2 regions of the Hydrogenophaga sp. R2 genome follow, and region 2 is predicted to be linked to the other one. Evidence: predicted binding sites of a transcription regulator. Region 2 holds the regulator's gene; the other holds the start of a gene.
What was found. The regulator LexA, encoded in region 2, represses DNA repair genes until DNA is damaged. The targets are predictions, from matches to a motif close to ACTGTATNNNNATACAGT.
Positions count from the first base shown of each region.

Region 1: WD026_RS07520 (DNA topoisomerase IV subunit B) is a predicted target of LexA. The motif match lies at 2,125-2,142, and genes of this name have one in related genera.

Region 1 covers NZ_JBBHZN010000001.1:1,547,185-1,550,548, forward strand. The annotation lists gene parC (DNA topoisomerase IV subunit A) at 1-124, opposite strand, end outside; gene WD026_RS07520 (DNA topoisomerase IV subunit B) at 124-2,091, opposite strand; gene WD026_RS07525 (MFS transporter) at 2,200-3,364, shown strand, end outside.
Region 2 covers NZ_JBBHZN010000001.1:716,547-719,910, reverse strand. The annotation lists gene WD026_RS03495 (asparaginase) at 1-880, opposite strand, end outside; gene lexA (transcriptional repressor LexA) at 943-1,623, shown strand; gene WD026_RS03485 (hypothetical protein) at 1,855-2,181, shown strand; gene WD026_RS03480 (D-2-hydroxyacid dehydrogenase family protein) at 2,231-3,238, shown strand; gene WD026_RS03475 (hypothetical protein) at 3,257-3,364, opposite strand, start outside.

The DNA.
Region 1 (3,364 bases), 830 kb from region 2:
GGGCACGGCCCTTCACGACCGAGAGCGCGTACTCCAGGTACGCGCGCTGCGCGTAGCCGCCGAGCGAATCGTCGGGTTCGCCGGGGCTGGCCAGCGGCAGTTCGGGGTTGTTCACGTCAGACATCAGATATCGATCTCCACCGAGTCGCCATGCAGTTCCATCAGGTCGCGGCGGGCCGCGGCTTCACCCTTGCCCATGAGCTGGGTCATCAGGGCTTCGGTGGCGGCGAAGTCGCGGCCGCCCAGGGTGACCGGCATGAGCCGGCGGGTGTCGGGGTTGAGGGTGGTGTCCCAGAGCTGTTCGGCGCTCATCTCGCCCAGGCCCTTGAAGCGGCTGATCTGGCACTTCTCGCGCGCCACGCCGTCCTTGGCGGCCTTGTCCAGGATGGACTGCAGCTCGCCTTCGTCGAGCGCGTACACCTTGGCCGCCGGCTTCTTGCCGCGCGCCGGTATGTCCACCCGGAACAGCGGCGGGCGGGCCACGTACACATGGCCGGCCTCGATCAGCTTGGGAAAGTGGCGGAAGAACAGGGTGAGCAGCAGCACCTGGATGTGCGAGCCGTCCACGTCGGCGTCCGACAGGATGCAGACCTTGCCGTAACGCAGACCCGAGAGGTCGGGCGTGTCGTTCGGGCCGTGAGGGTCGACGCCGATGGCCACGGCGATGTCGTGGATCTCGGTGTTGGCGAACAGCCGGTCGCGCTCGACCTCCCAGGTGTTGAGCACCTTGCCGCGCAGCGGCAGGATGGCCTGGCATTCCTTGTCGCGGCCCATCTTGGCGCTGCCGCCGGCCGAGTCGCCCTCGACCAGGAAGACCTCGTTGTGGGCGATGTCGCGGCTCTCGCAGTCGGTCAGCTTGCCGGGCAGCACGGCCACGCCGCTGCCCTTGCGCTTTTCCACCTTCTGGCCGGCGCGCTGGCGGGTCTGGGCCGCCTTGATGGCCAGTTCGGCCAGCTTGCGGCCGTAGTCCACGTGCTGGTTGAGCCAGAGTTCGAGCGCCGGCTTCACATAGGCCGACACCAGGCGCACCGCATCGCGCGAGTTCAGCCGCTCCTTCACCTGGCCCTGGAACTGCGGGTCCAGCACCTTGGCGCTCAGCACATACGAGGCGCGGGCGAACACATCTTCGGGCAGCAGCTTCACGCCCTTGGGCAGCAGCGCATGCAGTTCGATGAAGCCCTTGACCGCCTGAAACAGGCCGTCGCGCAGGCCGCTGTCGTGGGTGCCGCCGGCGCTGGTGGGAATGAGGTTGACGTAGCTCTCGCGCACCGGGGCGCCGTCTTCGGTGAAGGCCACGCACCACGCAGCGCCCTCGCCTTCGGCAAAGCTGTCGTCGCGGCTGTCGGCATAGCCCTCGCCTTCGAACAGCGGAATGACCGGGTCGGCGCTCAGCGTCTGCTGCAGGTAGTCGCGCAGGCCGCCCTTGTAGAGCCAGCTCTGGGTGTCCTTGGTCTTCTCGTTCACCAGCGTGACCTGCACGCCGGGCATCAGCACCGCCTTGCTGCGCAGCAGGTGGGTGAGCTCGCCGATGGGCAAGGCTGCCGAGTCGAAGTACTTCGCATCGGGCCAGGCGCGCACCGTGGTGCCCTGCTTGCGGTCACCCTCGCCGCGCGGGGCCACCTGCAGCGGCTCGCTCACGTCGCCACCGGCAAAGGCCAGCCGGGCCACCTGGCCGTCGCGGAAGCTGGTCACCTCCAGCCGGGTGGACAGCGCGTTGGTCACGCTCACACCCACGCCGTGCAGGCCGCCGGAGAAGCTGTAGGCGCCGCCCTGGCCCTTGTCGAACTTGCCGCCGGCATGCAGCCGGGTGAACACCAGCTCGACCACCGGCGCGTTCTCTTCGGGGTGCAGGCCGAAGGGGATGCCGCGGCCATCGTCCTCCACGCTGACCGAACCGTCGACGTGCAGGGTGACCTTGATCTTCTTGCCATGCCCGGCCAGGGCCTCGTCGGCCGCGTTGTCGAGCACTTCCTGGATGATGTGCAGCGGGTTGTCGGTGCGGGTGTACATGCCCGGCCGCTGCTTGACCGGCTCCAGCCCCTTGAGGACGCGGATGGAGCCTTCGGAATAGGTCGAAGGGGTGTTTGCCATGGGCGCGGATTGTAAGCACGCCGGCCCCAAAACACTGGATATCCATCCAGATACGGCCAGCAGCGCGTGCGACAAGCGCCGATTGCTGCGGCGCGGCACAATCGCGGCATGACCTCCGCCCCCCGCCTTTCCCCCCTGCAGGTGCTGGCCTGCGGCGCACTCATCGTCACCCTGTCGATGGGCATCCGCCACGGCTTCGGCCTGTGGCTGCAACCCATCACGCAGGCCCAGGGCTGGACGCGCGAGAACTTCGCCTTCGCCATGGCCATCCAGAACCTGGCCTGGGGCTTCTGCGGCATCTTTGCCGGCATGGCGGCCGACCGTTTCGGCGCGTTCAGGGTGCTGGTGGGCGGCTCCATCCTGTACGGCCTGGGCCTGGCCGGCATGGCGCTCACCACCACGCCGCTGGGCTTTGCCCTGACCACCGGCGTGCTCATCGGCGCCGCGCAGGCCGGCACCACCTACGCGGTCATCTACGGTGTGATCGGCCGGCAGATCCCGGCCGAGAAGCGTTCGTGGGCCATGGGCGTGGCGGCGGCAGCCGGCTCGTTCGGCCAGTTCCTCATGGTGCCGGTGGAAGGCGCGCTGATCGCCCAGCTGGGCTGGCAGAACGCCCTGCTGGTGCTGGGTGTGGCCGTGCTGCTGATCGCCCCCCTGGCCTGGGGCCTGCGCGAACCCGGCTTTGCTGGCGGCCAGTCGGTCCAGCGCGGACAGACCATCGGCCAGGCCCTGCGCGAGGCCTTCGGCTACCGCAGCTTCCAGCTGCTGATGGCGGGCTATTTCGTGTGCGGCTTCCAGGTGGTGTTCATCGGCGTGCACATGCCCAGCTACCTCAAGGACAACGGCCTGTCGCCGCAGGTGGCCAGCTACGCCCTGGCGCTGATCGGCCTGTTCAACGTGGTGGGCACCTACATGGCCGGCTCGCTGGGCCAGCGCATGGCCAAGAAGCACATCCTGGCCTTCATCTACTTTGCCCGGGCCGCCGTGATCGCGGTCTTCCTGTGGGCACCGCTCACGCCCACCAGCGTCTATATCTTCTCGGCCTTCATGGGCCTGCTGTGGCTGTCCACCGTGCCGCCCACCAACGCCACGGTGGCACAGATCTTCGGCGTGGCCCACCTGTCCATGCTGGGCGGCTTCGTGTTCTTCAGCCACCAGATCGGCAGCTTCATGGGCGTGTGGCTGGGCGGCGTGCTGTACGACCAGACCGGCAGCTACGACATCGTCTGGTACATCTCGATCGCGCTCGGCATCTTTGCCGGCCTGATCAACC
Region 2 (3,364 bases):
AGCCTTCGGTGCAGCGCGTGGCCAGCACCACACGCATGCCGGCGTCGCGGGCGCGGTGCAGGGCCGCCTGCAGGCGCTCGTGCAGCGAACCGTTGCCGGTGCCTGCCACCACGATGCCCCGGCAGGCCTGATCGGGCGAATGGGCGGCCTGCATCACCAGGGCGTCCACCAGCCCGCCATCGGCATCGGCATGGCTGGTCACCCAGGCCACACGGGGCAGCGCGCGCAGGGCCGCAAACCGGTCTGCGGCCGCCTGGTCCAGGCCTTCAGGCGCGGCGGCAGGCCAGTCGCGAAAGCGCCGCAGCCGCCCCTCCTCCACCACGCCCAGCGGGCCGGCCTCGCCCGAGGAAAACGGCTGCACCCGGTACGGATGCACCTTGGCCACATCCTTGGCCAGGTGCGCCTGACCGCCGCACACCACGCTCACGCCGCAGGCCCCGGGCGCCTGCACCACGGCCAGGGCGTCGGACAGGTTCTGCGGGCCATCGGGCGACACCGCGGTGGCCGGCCGCATGGCGCAGGTCAGCACCACCGGCCTGGCCGGGCGCAACAGGCGCTGCAGCAGCCACGCGGTTTCCTCGATCGTGTCGGTGCCGTGCGTGATCACCACACCGGCCACCTCGGGCCGCTGCAGGTGCGCCACCAGCCGGGCCACCAGCGCCTGCCACACCGGCAGCGTCATGTCCTTGCTGTTGATCTGGGCCACCTGCTCCACATCCACCGCCTGATCAGCCCAGGCCGGCAACCCGGCCAGCAGCTCCTGCACCGGCACCTGGCCGGCCTTGTAGCCCACGTTGTCGCCGGCCACGGTGGCACGCCCGGCAATGGTGCCGCCGGTGCCCAGAATGACGATGCGACGCGGCTGTGCTGAATCCGACACTTGTCAAACCCTTCCCAACTGGTTAAAAATACAGGCACTGTACAAACACACAGGACCACACCATGTTCGACAGCAGTGCTCCCAAGCTGACGGCCCGCCAGCAACAGATCCTGGAACTCATCCAGTCGGCCATTGCCCGCACCGGGGCACCGCCGACCCGGGCCGAGATCGCCAGCGAACTGGGCTTCAAGTCGGCCAACGCCGCCGAAGAACACCTGCAGGCGCTGGCCCGCAAGGGCGTCATCGAACTGGTCAGCGGCACTTCACGCGGCATCCGGCTGCGCAGTGTCGATCTGCAGAGTATCAACCAGAGCCGCAGCCGCCAGCTCAACCTGCCGCTGCCGGGCCTGTCGCAGCTGTCCCTGCCCCTGATTGGCCGCGTGGCGGCCGGTTCGCCCATCCTGGCGCAGGAGCATGTGGACCAGACCTACCAGGTCGAAAGCAGCCTGTTCCAGCGCACGCCCGACTACCTGCTGCGGGTGCGCGGCATGTCCATGCGCGACGTCGGCATCATGGACGGCGACCTGCTGGCGGTGCAGTCCACCCGCGAAGCCAAGAACGGCCAGATCGTGGTGGCGCGTCTGGGCGAGGACGTGACCGTCAAGCGCTTCATGAAGCAGGCCGGGCACATCGAGCTGCGGGCCGAAAACCCCGACTACCCCACCATCGTGGTGGAGCCGGGCGAACCCTTCGAGATCGAAGGTCTGGCCGTCGGCCTCATCCGCAACAGCTTCCAGATCTGACCGCCGTCGGCGGACTGTCGTCCTCGCAGGTGGCGGGCGCTGGTGGCTGTTGCCGCCGGCCCTGCGAGGCCCGACACACCGATCAATCCTGCCTGTGTTCAACCTCCAACGGAGATTCACATGGGACTTTTCTTCTCTGCACGCAGCTGGCGCGCACCGCTGCAACTGATCGACTGCTGGCTGCCGGAACCTGGTGCCGCCAGCCTCGCACGGCAACACGCGCAAGGCAGCATGCCGATACGCCCTGCCACCGGGCAGACCTCGGCCACGGTGCAGCGGTTCGCCCGGGCGGGCTGGCTGGGACGGCCGGCGGCCAACGCCCCGCGGCTGGACGACCCGACCGACCCGCATGGTGGCCCGGCCTCGGCCAGCCAGCCCGGCGGTGCCGTACAAACAAGCCAGCAGAGGGGCCAGCAGAAGGGCCAGCACACAGCCCAGCGCACGGCGGCTCGCCGCGGCGCCGGCGCCCGCTTGGTGCTCTCAGGGCGCATGGACCAGGTGTGTGCCGAACTGGAGCGTCTGGCCGCCCAGGAAGAGGCGCTGCAACGCGCCGCCTGAAGGCCCGCACAGCCCGGTCCGGTTCCGACCGGCGGGCACAATACGGGTCATGAACATCGTGATCCTCGACGACTACCAGGACGCCGTGCGCAAGCTGGCCTGCGCAGACAAGCTGGAACCCTACCCGGCCAAGGTATTCACCAACACGGTCAAGGGCGTCGGTCAGTTGTCCATCCGCCTGCGGGATGCCGACATCCTGGTGCTCATCCGCGAGCGCACCCAGATCACGCGGCAGCTGATCGAAAAGCTGCCGCGCCTCAAGCTGATCGCCCAGACCGGCAAGGTCGGCGCCCATGTGGACGTGGCCGCCTGCACCGAGCGCGGCATTGCCGTGGCCGAGGGCGTGGGCTCGCCGGTGTCCACCGCCGAGCTCACCTGGGCGTTGATCATGGCGTCCATGCGGCGGATTCCGCAGTACGTGTCCAACCTCAAGCATGGGGCCTGGCAGCAGTCGGGGCTCAAGTCGTCGGCCATGCCGGCCAACTTCGGCATCGGCATGGTGCTGCGGGGCAAGACCCTGGGCATCTGGAGCTTCGGGCGCATCGGCGAAATCGTGGCGGGCTATGGCCGCGCCTTCGGCATGCGGGTCATCGTCTGGGGCAGCGAGGACGCACGCGCCCGCGCGGCAGCCCAGGGCTACGAGATTGCCGCGGGCCGCGATGCGCTGTTCGAGCAGTCCGACGTGCTGTCGCTGCACCTGCGGCTGGCCCCCGGCAACCACGGCTGCGTGACGCTGGACGACCTGAGCCGCATGAAACCCACGGCCCTGCTGGTGAACACCTCGCGGGCCGAACTGATCGAGCCGGAAGCGCTGCTGACCGCGCTCAACCGGGGACGGCCGGGGCTGGCCGCCGTGGACGTGTTCGAGTCCGAGCCCATCCTGCAGGGCCACGCCCTGCTGCGGCTGGAGAACTGCATCTGCACGCCCCACATCGGCTATGTGGAGCAGGACAGCTACGAGCTGTATTTCGGCTCCGCGTTCGACAACGTGGTGAACTTCATCAAGGGCACCCCGACCAACATCGTCAATCCGGGCGCCCTGCAGGTCCGGCGCTGAGCCGGCACGACCACCCCGTCAGGGGCGTGCGGGTGGCTGGGTAGGCCGGCCTTCGCCGTCGTCACCGTCCGGGTGGCTGCCAGGCGCCGGCACGGCGCGCGAGGCGCTGATCGGCGCGCTGCCGGT